DNA from 4 places in the Quadrisphaera sp. KR29 genome. Region 2 is predicted to be linked to each of the others. Evidence: riboswitches for the same ligand, from Rfam matches in the RefSeq annotation. Region 2 holds a riboswitch; each other region holds the start of a gene.

Evidence for each region. Region 2 has a riboswitch for S-adenosylmethionine ahead of ACUN9U_RS12000 (O-acetylhomoserine aminocarboxypropyltransferase/cysteine synthase family protein). Riboswitches for the same ligand answer to the same signal wherever they lie in the genome.
Region 1: another riboswitch for S-adenosylmethionine. It lies ahead of ACUN9U_RS15245 (MetQ/NlpA family ABC transporter substrate-binding protein); the one in region 2 lies ahead of ACUN9U_RS12000 (O-acetylhomoserine aminocarboxypropyltransferase/cysteine synthase family protein).
Region 3: another riboswitch for S-adenosylmethionine. It lies ahead of ACUN9U_RS15970 (hypothetical protein); the one in region 2 lies ahead of ACUN9U_RS12000 (O-acetylhomoserine aminocarboxypropyltransferase/cysteine synthase family protein).
Region 4: another riboswitch for S-adenosylmethionine. It lies ahead of ACUN9U_RS09885 (hypothetical protein); the one in region 2 lies ahead of ACUN9U_RS12000 (O-acetylhomoserine aminocarboxypropyltransferase/cysteine synthase family protein).

The regions. Positions count from the first base shown of each region.
Region 1 covers NZ_JBQXXG010000018.1:57,920-61,525, forward strand. Annotated here, with positions in the region: gene ACUN9U_RS15240 (methionine ABC transporter ATP-binding protein) at 1-133, opposite strand, end outside; gene ACUN9U_RS15245 (MetQ/NlpA family ABC transporter substrate-binding protein) at 135-1,121, opposite strand; SAM riboswitch class IV at 1,251-1,360, opposite strand; gene ACUN9U_RS15250 (methyl-accepting chemotaxis protein) at 1,520-3,025, opposite strand; gene ACUN9U_RS15255 (aminotransferase class I/II-fold pyridoxal phosphate-dependent enzyme) at 3,273-3,606, shown strand, end outside.
Region 2 covers NZ_JBQXXG010000012.1:10,891-14,496, forward strand. Annotated here, with positions in the region: gene ACUN9U_RS11990 (TIGR03618 family F420-dependent PPOX class oxidoreductase) at 1-227, opposite strand, end outside; gene ACUN9U_RS11995 (OsmC family protein) at 334-798, shown strand; SAM riboswitch class I at 853-951, shown strand; gene ACUN9U_RS12000 (O-acetylhomoserine aminocarboxypropyltransferase/cysteine synthase family protein) at 1,148-2,584, shown strand; gene ACUN9U_RS12005 (LLM class flavin-dependent oxidoreductase) at 2,581-3,606, shown strand, end outside.
Region 3 covers NZ_JBQXXG010000021.1:15,568-19,173, reverse strand. Annotated here, with positions in the region: gene ACUN9U_RS15980 (hypothetical protein) at 259-768, shown strand; gene ACUN9U_RS15975 (CBS domain-containing protein) at 765-1,484, shown strand; gene ACUN9U_RS15970 (hypothetical protein) at 1,491-1,760, opposite strand; SAM riboswitch class IV at 1,834-1,941, opposite strand; gene ACUN9U_RS15965 (ATP-binding domain-containing protein) at 2,056-3,606, shown strand, end outside.
Region 4 covers NZ_JBQXXG010000009.1:12,330-15,935, reverse strand. Annotated here, with positions in the region: gene ACUN9U_RS09890 (LLM class flavin-dependent oxidoreductase) at 1-635, opposite strand, end outside; gene ACUN9U_RS09885 (hypothetical protein) at 737-1,636, opposite strand; SAM riboswitch class IV at 1,664-1,775, opposite strand; gene ACUN9U_RS09880 (SDR family oxidoreductase) at 1,911-2,606, opposite strand; gene ACUN9U_RS09875 (STAS domain-containing protein) at 2,758-3,372, shown strand; gene ACUN9U_RS09870 (DUF998 domain-containing protein) at 3,410-3,606, opposite strand, start outside.

The DNA of each region.
Region 1 (3,606 bases), on a different contig from region 2:
CACCGCGGCGCACGGAGAGGGTGACGTCGTCGACGGCGGTGACGGAGCTGCCGCCGCGCTGGAAGCGCTTGGTGACGCCCTCGATCTCGACGAGGGCGCCACCCGGCGCGGTGGTGGTGGGAGGGGTCGTCACGTCAGGCAGCGGCGGTGGCGTCCTGCTCGACCTTCGCGAGGTCGGCCTGCAGCTCCTCAGCGCTCTTGTCGACCACGACGGCGCTGGAGTAGTCCTGCGCGAAGACCTCCTGCACGCGCGGGTCGTGCCACAGCTCCGCCAGCGCGAGGTAGGTGGGGTCCTGCACGTCGGCGGCGCGCGCGGCGAAGATGTTGACGTAGGGCGCGGCGGCCGGTGCGGCCGGGTCGTCGGCGACGATCACCTGGTCGGCGGTCAGGCCGGCGGCGGTCGCGTAGTTGTTGTTGACGACGGCGGCTGCCGCGGAGCCGCTCTGGAGGGCGCGGGCGGTCTGGTCGGCGGAGATCGGCGTGACCTCGACCTTCGCGCTCGTGATGTCGTCGACCGAGGAGAAGGCGGTCCCGCCGCCGTCCAGCTGCACCAGGCCGGCCGACTGCAGGAGCAGCAGGGCGCGTGCCTCGTTGATGGCGTCGTCCGGGACGGCGACGACGGCGCCCTGCGGCAGCGCCGCGACGTCGCTCACCGTGGTCGAGTACAGCGGCAGGGGGTACACGGCGGTCGCACCGACGGGCTCGATGTCGTCACCGGAGGTGACGTTGTAGTTGGCCAGGTACTGGATGTGCTGGAACTGGTTGAGGTCGACCTGGCTCTGGCTCAGCGCCGGGTTCGGCAGGCTGTAGTCGGAGAAGTTCACCAGCTCGACGTCGACCCCCAGCTCGCTCTCCGCCAGCTCCGTGTAGGTCTCCCAGTACGGCAGGGCGCTGTCGGAGACGCCGATCTTCACGCTGCTGCGGTACTCCCCCGTCGAGCTGGCGCCGCCACCAGCAGCCGCGGCGGGCGCGTCGTCGCCGCCGCGGTTCGCGAGCCAGACACCCCCGCCCACGAGGAGGAGCAGGACGACGGCGGCCGCAGCGATCGCCGCGACCGGCGCCTTCCGCTTCGGCTTGTCGGGCAGGGCGGGGCCGCTGCTGCTGGGGGCGGGGCTGGACATGGCTCTCCCTGGGGTGCGTGGGACGTGGTGCCGTGCGCGGGCGCGGCGGGGGGCCGGGGAGGGGGTCAGCGGGGACAGCGCCGTGCGCGCGGCGCAGGCGGTGGTGTCCTCACGACGTCTCCTCGGGCGGGTCCGCTCTTGCCGTGCTGGTCGCACGGCCGGGTCGTCACCTGGAGCACCCCGCCGCGGAGGAGGGTTGCCGGACAGCCAGCCAGGGCTTCGCGCTGTCGCTCGTGACCTGGTCCAGACGGTACGGACGCCGTCCGGCGGGCGTCAAACCGGGGTGCGCGGCGCACGCGGACCGCCCGCCCCGCGACGGCGGGACGGGCGGCGTGGCGGGCGGTGGGAGAGAGCCAGGGGCGGGCGGTGGGGGGAGCCGGGTGCGGGTGCCCCGGGTCTCAGCGGCGCTGACCAGCCTGGAAGGCGCCGGCCATGGAGGCCTGCTCGGCCAGCACGTCGGAGGTGCGCGCCTGGACGGCGTCGAGCTGGCCGATGGTGGCCGCGGCGGTGGTGATGCCCTCCGCGACGGACTCCGAGGAGCGCTGGATGTCGGCGATCCGCTGGGCCACCTGCTCGGTGGCCTCGGCGGTGGCGCGCGCCAGCTCCTTGACCTCGCCCGCCACCACGGCGAAGCCGCGGCCGGCCTCCCCGGCGCGGGCGGCCTCGATGGTGGCGTTGAGCGCCAGGAGGTTGGTCTGGGCGGCGATGGAGGAGATCACCTTGATGATGTCGCCGATGGCCGCGGACGCGGCGCTCAGCGCGGCGACCTCGGCCTCCACGGCCTGGGCCTGCGCCGCGCCCGCCTGCCCCACCCGGGCGGCGTCCTCGGAGGCCGACCGCAGGCGCGAGACGGTGTCGAACAGGGCGCTGGCGGCGGCGGCGTCGTCCTCGGAGCGCTGGAGGGACTCCAGGCGCAGCGAGACGATGTCGGCGACCTGGCGCAGCGCCGCCTCGCGGGAGGCGGACAGCGTCGTCGTCGTGGTGGTGAAGAAGTCCATGGTGCCGACGACGCTGCCTGCGGTGATGACGGGGAAGCAGACGCCGGAGCGGACCCCGGCGCGCTGGGCGGCGGGCGCCCGCACGCAGTCCTTGAGCTCCCCGAGGTCCTCCACCGCCACCAGGTCGCGCGCCCGCCAGGCCCGGCCCGACAGGCCCACGCCCTCGGCGAAGGAGGCCGCCAGCGTGACCCTGCGGAACTCCTCGCCGGCCGACCCGGACTCCTGGACGAAGCGCAGCACGGGCTCGTCCTCGGCCATGGCCCAGTAGGAGCCGTAGGCCCACCCGAAAGCCGAGCGCACGGAGTCCAGCGCCGAGCTGAGCACCTGCTCGCGGGTCGTGGCCGTGTTGACGGCGGTCACGACGGTGGTCACCGCCTCGCGGTCCTGGAGGACCTCGGCGGTGGCCGCGCGGGCCCGCACGCTGATGACCACCTGCGAGGCGATGCGGGAGATGGCGGCCCACTTCTCCTCGCGCCCGTCGAAGAAGGGCAGCGGGTCCGCGGAGCGCAGCTCGTGCACCGCGGTGGTCCGCCCGTCCTCGACGATCGGCAGCAGGGCGCCGTGGGGGGAGCCGGCGCGGACGAAGCGCTCGCACCGCTCGCCACCGCGGGCGGTGCCCGCCTCCAGCGGCAGGCGCACCGGCCGGGTCGCCGACTGCACGGCCCGCTGGCGCAGGGCCGCGAAGCCGCCGGCCCGGTCCCCCAGCGCACCGGCCACGTCGACGGCGGAGGCGAGGGGACCGGAGGCGGCCCGCAGGACGAGCTCGCCGTCGGCCTCCGGCAGCCACACGGCCGCGTAGGTGCAGCCGAGCCGCTCGGCGAGCACCGCGGAGATGCGGCGCTGCACCTCGAACTCGTCGGCCACCGGGGCGTCGAGGGCGGCCAGCACCGCCTCGAGGGTCTCCACGTCCCGCGGCTGCGGCGCCAGCTCCCCTGCGGCCCCACGTCGTCCCCACACCGTCGTCCACCTCCGCTCACCCCGGGCGCGGCGCGCACCGGGTGAAGTGGTGATCGGTCGCCCCGGCCCCCGGCTGTAGCCCCGGCCTCCTGCCGCCGCGGAGCTCCGCTGCCCGCGTGGCAGCCTTCGGCGGGTGGCAGCACCCTCCGCGCCCTCCCCCTCCCGGCGCTCCCTGGCCGTCGAGCCCTTCCACGCGATGGCCTTCGCCGCGCGCGCCGCCGAGCTGAGGGCGCAGGGCCACCGCGTGGTCGCCCTCAGCCTCGGCGAGCCCGACGAGGGCGCCCCTCCGGCGGTGCTCGCGGCCCTGCGCGAGGTCACCGACGGGCGGCCGCTGCCCTACACCCCCGCCCTGGGGCTGCCGCAGCTGCGCGAGGCGGTCGCCCTGCGCTACCGCGAGCGCCACGGGGTCCACCTCGACCCCGGCCGCGTGGTCATCACCTCGGGGGCGTCGGCGGCGCTGCTGCTGGTGCTCGCCCTGGCGCTCGACCCCGGGGACGAGGTGGTCATGGCCGACCCCTCCTACCCCTGCA
Region 2 (3,606 bases):
CGGAACGGGTCGTCGGGGTCGACGACGTTGACCGCGACGCGCGGGTCGCGGGCGACGTTGCGGGCCTTCTGCATCCCGTCGACGACGTTGATGATGACGTGCTCCCCGTCGGTGCTGACCCAGGTCTGGGTCAGCTGGGGGGAGCCGTCGGGCATGAGCGTGGCCACGAAGCACGGCGAGGGGTGGCGCAGGAGGTCGAGCAGGGGCTGGGGCAGGGGAGTGCTCACCGGGTCATCCTGCGGCGCGCCGGCGGCGCGCGCCGCGCGGGCCCTGAGCGCTCACCGAGCGGTCGGTCGTCCTTGACCCGTCGTGCGCGACAGGTATCCTCTCGCCATGCCCGTCAAGCAGACCGTGCCCTTCGTCCTCGACGCCGAGGGCACCGGTGTGGCCCAGCGCCTGGTGGTCGCCGGTGAGCACGAGCACGTCTTCACCGCCGACACCTACCCCTCCTTCGGCGGGCAGGACGCCGCCCCCAGCCCCCTGAGCTACCTGCTGGGAGCCCTGACCAGCTGCAACCAGGTCACCGGCAGCCTGGTCGCCTCCGGCCTGGGCATCGCCGTGGGCACCTGGTCCTTCCGCATCCAGGGCGACCTGGACCCCTCCGTCATCGCCGGCGGGGCCGAGGGCAACGCCAACTTCGAGCGCGTCACCGTCCAGGTGACGGTGCAGACCGACGCCTCCGAGGAGGTCTTCGAGACCTTCCAGGCGGAGACCGAGCGCCGCTGCCCGGTGACGCAGATGTTCCAGCGCAGCGGGCTGGCCTACAGCAGCTCCTGGCACCGCGCCCCGCTCGGCTGAGGGCCGTCGGCGCGCCCTGTTGACGGTCGGGGCGCGCCGCCCCTACCGTCGTCGCGACCATCCAGAGCGGCCGAGAGACGTGGCTCGTCGACGCCGCAGCAACCAGCGCAGTCCCCGGACGGCGTCAGGTGCTCCCGCCACGGCCGATGGAGGACACCGTGCGCACGTCCCGACCCGCCCCCGCTCTCCCCGGCGTCCTCACGCGGCGCCTGCACATCGACCTCGCCCCCACCGCTGGTGGCGGCTGTCGGCGCTGACCAGCGCCCCGCCAGCCCCCACCGCCCCCCGCGCCGCCCGACGACGGGCCGGCCGCGGCGCCGCCAGCAGCGGCGCGCCCGAGAGGTCCCCCATGTCCGCCCAGACCGCCCTCCCGTCCCTGCCCCAGCCCGTCCGTCCCGTCCAGCCCGCGGTGGCCCCGCCGGTGGTGCGCCCCCGCCCCTACGGCTTCACCACGCAGCAGGTGCACGCCGGTGACGCCGGGGTGCCCGGCGGTCACGGGGACCGCGTGGCGCCGATCCACGTCTCCGCCGGCTTCCGCTTCGAGGACTCCGCCTCCGCTGCCGCTCGCTTCTCGGGCGAGGAGGACGGCTTCGTCTACTCCCGGGTCGCCAACCCCACGACCGCCGCCCTCGAGCGGCGCCTCGCGGCGCTGGAGGGCGGGACCGAGGCCCTCGTGGTGGGGTCCGGCCAGGCCGCCATCACCACGGCGCTGCTGGGCCTGCTGCAGGCCGGTGACCACCTGCTGGCCTCCGACCACCTCTACGAGGGCTCGCGCGGCCTGTTCGAGGAGAACTTCGCCCGGTTCGGCATCGAGGTCGACTTCGTGCACGACCACGCCGACCCGGCCGCCTGGCGCCGCCTGCTGCGCCCGACCACGCGGGTGCTGTTCGCGGAGTCGCTGTCCAACCCCCGCAACGAGGTGCTCGACGTCGCCGCGGTGTCCGGGGTCGCCCACGCCCACGGCGTGCCGCTCGTCGTGGACAACACCCTGGCCACCCCCTACCTCCTGCGCCCCCTCGAGCACGGCGCCGACGTGGTGGTGCACTCGGCCAGCAAGTTCCTCTCCGGCCACGGCACGGCGCTCGGCGGGGTCGTCGTCGTCGGCACCGGCTTCCCGTGGCAGGGGCGCGCCCCCGGCGGGGACCTCCTGTTCCCGCAGCTGGCCGAGCCCAGCGCGGTGCTCGGCGGGCGCAGCTGGCTGGACCTGCACGGGGAGCGCGCCTACGCCGAGCACGCGCGCCACGCGGTCGCGGCGCGCTTCGGCCCCGTCCTGTCCCCCTTCAACGCCTTCCTCGTGCAGCAGGGGGTGGAGACGCTGTCGCTGCGGGTGGCGCAGCACTGCCGGAGCGCCGCGCTGCTGGCCAGCTGGCTGGAGCGCCACCCGGCCGTCGCCGGGGTCGACCACGCCAGCCTGGCCTCCAGCCCCTCGCACCTGCGCGCCCGCCGCTACCTGCCCCGCGGCTCGGGGTCGGTGCTGGCGGTGACGCTGCGCGGGGGAGCGCCGGCGGCCCGGCGCTTCATCGAGTCGCTGCAGCTGTTCAGCCACATGACCCACCTGGGCGACGTGCGCTCCCTGGTGGTGCACCCGGCCTCCACCACCCACGCCCACCGCACGCCGGCCCAGCGCGAGCGCGCCGGCGTGCACCCCGGCACCGTGCGCCTGTCGGTGGGCATCGAGGACGTCGAGGACCTGCAGGCCGACCTGCGCCGCGCGCTCGTGGCGGCCGAGCTGGTGACCCCCCACGCCGACAGCCTCGAGGGCGCTGCGCAGGACGGTGCCGCGTGAGCCGCCTGCAGCACGTCGGGTACTTCTTCTCGCGCGGCTTCGGCCCGCAGGGCTGGGGGCGCCCGGACTGGGCGTGGGGGTGGGACTGGCGGCGCCCGGAGGTCTACCAGCAGGCCGTGCGCGAGCTGGAGCAGGCGGGCGTCGACCTGGTGGTCATGGAGGACGCGGTCTCCCTGGGCAGCCCGGACACCCTGGAGCTGCGGGTGCGCGGCGCCTACGGCGGCCCCAAGCACGACCCCCTGCTGCTTGCCCCCTACCTGTTCGCCGCCACCTCGCGGATCGGCCTGGTGCCCACCGTCAACGCCGGTGTCACCCCGCCCTACCTCGCCGCGCGGCAGGCCGCCACGCTGCAGCACCTCTCGGGCGGTCGCTTCGGGCTCAACGTGGTCACCGACACCGGCAGCGCCCGGCACGTGGGCGCGCCGGCGCTCGACCACGACGCCGCCTACGACCGTGCCGAGGAGTGGACCTCGCTGGTCAAGGACCTCTGGCGGTCCTGGGAGGACGGCGCGCTCGCGGACGGCGACGGCAGCGCGCCCGCGGGGCGCTACGCCGACGGCACCCGCATCGCCGCCCGGCACCACGAGGGCCGGTACTTCGACGTCACCGGCCCCCTCAACGCCGCGCCCTTCGACGGCGGCCGGGAGGGGGAGCCGCTGGTGGTCTCACCGGGCGGCTCCCCGCGCGGCCTGGCCTACGCCGGGGCGCACTCCGACGTCCAGCTGGCCTACGCACCGCTGGACCCCGCCAGCGTCCGCGCCCACCGCGCCCGCGTCCACGAGGCCGCGCGCGAGGCCGGGCGGAGCGCGCAGGACGTGCGCGTCCTCTTCTGGGTCAAGGCCGAGGTGGTCGCCTCCCGCGAGGAGGCCGAGCGCGTCGTCGCGGCGTCGCTGGACCCCAGCGACGCCGACCTGCTGGCCGTGGCCGGCCACTGGTCCAGCGACCTGGAGACCGACCTCACCGCGCACGACCTCGACGCCCCGCTGCCCGCGGAGGCCTTCGGCCAGCACGTCTCGCGCGGG
Region 3 (3,606 bases), on a different contig from region 2:
CGCATCTCCACACCGGAGCGACCGTGGCCTCGATGGTGACGGAGGACGTCATGTCCGCCGCCTCGTGTCGTGATCGCCAGCACCAGCACGCGAAGGCGGCAGCGGCTCGTCCTGTCGTGCTTTCGCCCACAGCCGTGTGGAGTGATCAGAACTATTGACCGCTGAGCCCGCTTCGCCACTCTGACCGGCGCGCTGTCGGCCCACACGTTGTGATGGCCCGCGAGCGAATGACTCCGGGCAGCGGGCACACTGGGGACCGTGACTGACGAGGACGTCATCTACGGCTGGTACGCGTTCCATGAGACGTGGGCTGTCATCGGCGCCGAAGACGCAGAGCTGCTCGCCGGCGCGGTGCAGCGAGCACAGGCTGCGACCACGGTCGGCGAGATGCGCGCGGTCTACACGGACGTCGGCGACGGCCTCTTGCCGGCGACAGCAGACGACTGGCTGTCCGACCTCGAGGACGATGACGGCGACGTGGACGACGCTGCGGAGTACAGCTGGAGTCAGTTGCCAGGCGTTGAGGACGGGGATTGGCCACCCATGCCGTCTCGCCTCACCCTCGCACTGCCACAGGACGTGCTCAACGACCTGCGCCAGCTCCCTGGGGTGAAGCATGAGGACACGGTTCTCAACGGTGACTACCTTGTCATCCCACGGGCTGCCGAGGCGGACTTGGTCAAGGTTCTCACCACGCACAGATACCGCGCGAAGCGAGACGACGCCACCGTGTACGCCCTCGCCGGTGGGGATGCGCTGTACGGATGACGATGGCCTTTCGTTTCCTGGCTGCCTTCAACGAGGTCGAGAACCACCTGCGTGAAAAGCTGACGGCCAGGCACGGTGAGCGCTTGTCGGAGCTGATCCGATGGGGGCAGGACGAAAAGCTTCTCACTCAACAGCAGAGCAGGGAACTGTCCACCCTGGCCAGTCTCCGCAACGCTCTGGTGCACGGCAGGTACATCAACGGCCGTCCACTCGCTGAGCCGGTCCCCGAGGTCGTCAGAGCCATCGAGAGGCTTCGGGAGCGGCTGCTCCGCCCGGCCAAGGCTCGCGACGTGCTGGACCTGGCGCGGCCAGCGACGTTCGCGCCAGACGACCTGTTGTCCGAAGTCCTCCTGGTCGCCGCCTCGCACCAGTACTCGCAGTTCCCCGTGTACGACGCCAAGGACGGTTACTCAGGGCTGCTGACCACGGACGGAATTGCTATGTGGTTGGGCGCCAACCTGACCCCACCTGGCATCGGTCTCGTCGAAGACGTCCCCATCAGGGACCTTCTTCCGCACGTCGAGCAGGTCGATGCGGCGGTGTTCGTGCCGGTGACCATCACCGCTGCTGATGCCGCGACTCGGCTGCAGCACGGCGGTCAGCGAGGCCGCCCCGCTGTCGCGCTGTTGGTGACGGAGTCTGGACAGCGGAGGGAGCCGCTGGTCGGCCTCATCACGACGGCAGATCTGCCCCAGTTGCTGGACGCTGCTGGATGACGTTCGTCAATGGTCGACAGGGGCGACGCAGAGCAGCAGATCGCCGGACCGCATGAGGTTGAGGTCCGGGTGCAGACGTACCGGCGCTCCGTCTGACAGCAAGCCCCCCAGCGCGGCGTGGTGCCAAACCGTCATCCGCCTGCCGGACGTCCACAGGTCGAGCGCGATGGTGTGCACATCGGTGTCGAGGTGAGCCAGGGCGTCGACCCAGCGGTCCGTGCCCTGCCGGCCCAGCCTCGCCTGGATGGGGTGTGTGCGATGTCCCGGCAGGAACAAGCGGCATCCGGTCGGTAGATCGCCATCGCCGCGACAAGGAACCATGACATGCGCTCCAGCTCTGCGGCTCGTGCCGCGGTCGTTGCGCCTGCCGGCCGGTCGGCGCCGGTTCATCACTCGAAGCACCCTGACGAGGGGTTGCTGCGCAGCAAGTCGAGGCTTGTCGCTGCGGCTCGTGAACCGAGAGCACGATATCTATGCAGGGCTGTCATTGACAGCCCTGCCATTGGCGGGTGCCGCGATGTCATGCTTGGGAGGGGTGGCCCTCACGCTGCCCACCTGACACGGTGAACAGGTGCCGCGGTGCCTACCCGAAGACCCCAGCTTCGCCACCAGCACGGAGAAGATCGTCTGGCAGAAGCTCCGCGACACGCTCGGCGAGGAAGACCTCCTGGTGGCCAACCAGAGGGTCACCACCCACGAGAAGGACCACGAGCTCGACGTCGTCGTCGGGCTCGCTGGTCACGGCGTCGTGGTGCTCGAGGTCAAGGGCGGTGAGGTCTGGCACGACGGCTTCGACTGGCACCAGCGGGCGGCCGGCAGCGAGAAGGTCATCCACCCCGCGGCTCAAGCGCGAGACGGCATGTACGCCCTGCGGGCGCTCATCGAAGGCTCTGCGGAGTGGCGGGGCACCTCGAAGCAGCGCTTCAAGTGGGGCCACGCCGTCGTGCTGCCCACCACGTCGCTGGCCGCGGGCTTCTCGGCTCCGGACCTCCCGCGCTGGGCCGTCGCGGACAGGAACCAGCTCGACGGTCTGGTGCCGTTCCTCAAGGACCTCCTCGCGCAGCAGGGCACGGGGAACCGGCAGGCGCAGCGAGCCGACCTAGACCTGCTCGCCGAGGAGCTGGCCGGTCGCAACCTCCCGCAACGCGATGTGGTGGCTCAGGCGCTTGAGCACGAGGCGCAGGTCGACGTCCTCACCAGCACGCAGTTGGCGCTTCTCCGAGCCGCTCGGCTTCTGCCGCGTCTCGAGGTCCGTGGAGGAGCGGGCAGCGGCACGACGTTCATGGCGCTGGAGCAAGCGCGACGGCTCGGCCAGGACGGCCAGCGGGTGGCACTGCTGTGCTACTCCCTGGGCCTGGCGAGCTACCTCCAGCGCGCGACCGGCGCGTGGAAGAACCACAAGCACCGGCCCCAGTACGTCGGCGTCTTCCACGACCTCGGCGCGAAGTGGTCGGGCCAGCCGCACAAGGGTCGCGAGGACGCCGCCTACTGGGAGCACGAGCTTCCGGCTCGTATGACGGAACTGGCGCACGCGCTGCCACCGGGGCAGCGCTTCGACGCCATCGTCGTCGACGAGGCGCAGGACTTCGCGCCGGCGTGGTGGGAGCCGCTCGTCGCCTCGCTCTCCGACCCGGACACCGGAGGCCTCTACGTCTTCTCCGACGAGGGGCAGACGCTGTTCCCTCGGTACTCACGCCCTGAGCTGGGGCTGGTGCCGCTCGTTCTGGACGACAACCTGCGGAACAGCAAGCAGATCGCGACGGCGTTCTCCCCGCTCGTCGGCTCGCGGATGCAGCTGCGCGGGGGCGACGGCCCGCAGGTCGAGTTCCGCGCGTGCTCACCGGACGACGCCGTGGGTGAGGCCGACGACGCGGTCGATGACCTGCTCGACGCCGGCTGGCGCCCCCAGGACGTCGCGCTCATCACCACCGGCAGCCGCCACCCCGAGCAGGTGTCCCGCTGGGAGGACGGGCCGGCCGCCTACTGGCGCTCGTTCTGGGACGACGCGCTGGTCTTCTACGGCCACGTCTTCGGATTCAAGGGCTTAGAGCGGCGCGCCGTGGTGCTGGCGCTCAACGAGAAAGGCACGCGCGACCGAGCGCGGGAGCGGCTCTACGTCGGG
Region 4 (3,606 bases), on a different contig from region 2:
GCGAAGTCGACGGTGTGGAGCTTGGCGGTGTCGACGAACCGGCCGGTGGCGACGTCGCGGACCTCGGCGTCGTCCTCCCAGGAGTCCCACAGGCGCCGCAGCACCTCGGTCCAGTCGCGGGCCTCGTCGGCGACGTCCTCGACCAGCGCCGGGGGTGGCACCTGCCCGGCGGTGAGCGCCTGCAGCTCGGGGCGGCGGCCGAAGTGCGCGGCCTCGTCGGGGCGCAGCGACACCTGCACGCGCACCCCGGCGCGGCCCCGGGTGGTGTGGTCGAGGGTGGCGATCGCCTTGGACAGGTGGAACGGCTCGGTGTGCGTGGCCGTCGCGCTCGGCACGAGGCCGATGCGGTCGGTGACCAGCGCGAGCCTGGCCGCGAGGAGCACGGCGTCGAGGCGGCCGCGGACCCTGTCGGTGCGGTCGTCGGGGCGGCGCGGGTCGTCGGACTGCAGGCGCAGCGCGTCCTCGAGCGTCACGAGGTCGACCAGACCGGCCTCGGCCTCGCGGACGAGGTCGGTCCAGTACCGGGCGGTGAACAGCTCGGTGGGCCGGGCGGTGGGCTCGCGCCAGGCGGCGGGGTGCCACCCCGCGCCGTCCAGCGCCACGGCCAGGTGCAGGGGCACGGGTGAGGAGCTCATGGTCGGATCCGGTCCAGCGGCCACGTCCGGGTCAGCAGGGGTGGGGGCGCATCTGTTCCAGCGCGCTCCGCTCCTGGTCCTGCACCGGCCGCGGGCAGCCGTCAGGCGGCCGCGCAGTGGTCCGACGGGCGTGCCCCGGGCACGAGGTGCGCCGGCGCGGGGTGCGCTGGCGCTCGCTCGCCGAGGCGCTGGCGCAGGCCCGCACCGCTGTACGCGCGGCGGAACGCGCCGCGCCGCTGCAGCTCGGGCACCAGGGCGCGGGTGGCGGCGAGGACGTCCACGGCCGGGTCAGCCGGGTGCAGCCGCAGGCCCGCCAGCCCGGCGGCGCGCCACCCCTGGGCCAGGTCGGCCAGCTGGGCCGGGGTGCCGCAGAAGACGCGGGTGCCCTCGGGCGCGGTGCCGGGCAGCTCACCGGCGGAGCGCTCCCAGCGCGCCCGGGCGCGCTCCGCGCTCTCGTCGACCACCACGACCAGGTCTCCGAGCAGGAGCGGGGGTGCCCCGGCGGCGCGGGCCGCCGCGACCAGCTGCTGGGCGTCGACGGTGGTGCGGGGCGCGACGAAGGCGAGGTCGGCGGCACCCGCGGGCAGGGCACGGGGCCCGCGCCCCGGACGTCCGGGCAGCGCCACGACAGCACCGGGACCGCTCGAGGAGTGGCGGCGCACCGCCTGGACCCAGCCGTGCTCGTCAGCGGGCACCGGCACCCGCAGGTGGACGCCCGCGCGGCCTCCGGAGGCGGCGTCGAGGGCCTCCACCGCGCGGGCGATGGCCGACGGCTCGCTGCGCCCGGCGTGGACGGTGGGCAGCAGGCCGATGGAGCGCGTGCCCGCAGCGAGCCGGGTCGCCAGGGCCACGTCCCCGAGCTCGTCCGCGCCGGCCCCGGCGCCCTCGAGCGTCACGAGGTCGAGCAGGCCGGCCTCGGCCTCGCGCACGAGGTGCGACCAGCTGGTCGACGGGCCCGGTCGAGGGCCGCCGAGGGCGAGGGCGAGGTGCAGCGTGGACATCGGGGGACCTCTTCCGCCCCGGGAGGGGCATCGCGCTTACCGGACGGGTGGGTCCGGTCGGGTCGTCACCTGGGGCACCCCGCCGCGGAGCGAGGGTTGCCGGTCAGCCAGCCAGGGCTTGTCGCTGACGCTCATGACCTGTGGAGCGGGTGGTTCGGGTGGTTCAGGCGGTGCTGTGGATCGGGACCAGCGTGGCTGCTGGACGCGGCGCCGTCAACACCGGGCACCCTGCGCTCGCGGAGCCGGTCCGCGTCGTCGTGGGAGAGGAGGGGCCTCAGAAGGTGACGACGCCGCGCACGCGGTGACCGGTGGCGATGGACTCCCCCGAGATGGCCGCGGCGCGCGGGGACAGCAGGAAGGCCACGAGGTCGGCGACCTGGTCGGGGCTGGACTCCCCGCCGCGGCCCGGCTGCACCTCGGCGGCCGGGGTCGGGGTCACGGTGCCGGGGCTGACGGTGTTGACCGTGACGCCGCTGCCGGCGACGGCGTCGGCGAGGTTCTTCGCCGTGACGATGAGCGCGGCGTTGCGGACGGCACCGGTGGTGCCGCCGGTGAGGAAGGCGTTCTGGCCGCTGATGCCCACCACGCGCCCGTAGCCCGCCTCCCGCATCACCGGCAGCGCCGCAGCGGCCAGGCGCAGGAAGACGACGGCCTTGGCGTCGAAGGCCTCCAGCACCTGGGCGGGGTCGTCGTTGCGGGTGGCGTCGAGGGTCTGCGCGCTCGGGGCCGCGGTGACCACGAGACCGTCCAGGCGGCCGTGGTGGGCCAGGACCGCCTCGACGGCGGCCGTGGCCGAGGCGTCGTCGCGGGCGTCCAGCCGCAGCCGGGTGCCGGTGGCGTCGGGCTCGGTGGACCGGGAGGCCACCACGGCGGTGGCGCCCTCCTCGCGCAGCCGCCCGACCACGGCGCGGCCGATGAGGCCACCGCCTCCGACCACCAGCACCGCACGACCTGACAGCCCGAGGTCCACGCGTCGAGGCTAGCCGCGGGGACGTCGGGCGGCACCCGGCCACCGGCCGCAGCGGCCCCGCGGCCGACGGCTGCGCCCTTGCCAGGTGTCACCCGATGTGGCTACTTTGAGTGACACCTCAGGCACAGTGCGCACGACGAGGAGGCGCCCGATGGCCCTGACCGTCCTCCGCCCCGGCACCACCGCACCCGCCGGTCCCCCAGCACCCCCAGCACCCCCAGCACCCGGCGCAGCGGCGGCCGGTGCGCTCGCCCCGCCAGGCCGGTCGCCGCTGCGGGTGGCCGTGGAGGTGCACCAGCGCGCCGCGGGCGCAGGCGCCCTGGTGGTCATGACGCTCACCGGCGACCTCGACGCCTCGGCGGGTCCGCACCTGCGCTCGGCCCTCGAGCAGGCCCTGCTGAGGACGTGGTCGCCCCGCAGGCCGCAGGACGACGCCGCGGCAGGCGCCTCCGCGGCCGCGGTGGCGCCCGACGTGGTGGTCGACCTCGCCGCCGTCCCCACCGCCGACGCCGCCGGCGGCGGCCTGCTGCTCGCCACCCTGCGCCGCACCACGGCGCTGGGCGGGCGCGCGGCCGTCGTCGGGGCGGACCCGGCCGTCGAGCGGCTCCTCGCCGCAGCGGACACCGCGGGCGAGGTCGCCGCGCGGGCGACGCTGGCCGAGGCCCTCTCGGCGTGGAAGGCCGCGACGCCGCGCGCGGGCACGGGGCCGCTCGCCACCGGGTCCGGCGCGAGGCCCGGTCGGCAGGCGCGCTCCGCCACCGCCTGACCGGGCGCCGCTCGAGCAGCGCGCCCCGGCCCTCGCGTCAGCCGACCCCGGCCGTGCGGCGGGCGTGGAGCGGGTGCGGCACGTGCACGTAGAGGCGCGCGCAGGCCAGCGCCAGCCACGCGAAGCCGGCCAGCACCGCCACCCACAGCAGCACCGTGCCGGCCACCTGCTGGGCGAGGGCGGCCCCGGCGAGGAACCCGGCGAGCACCAGCGCCCCCAGGAGCCGCGAGCGCC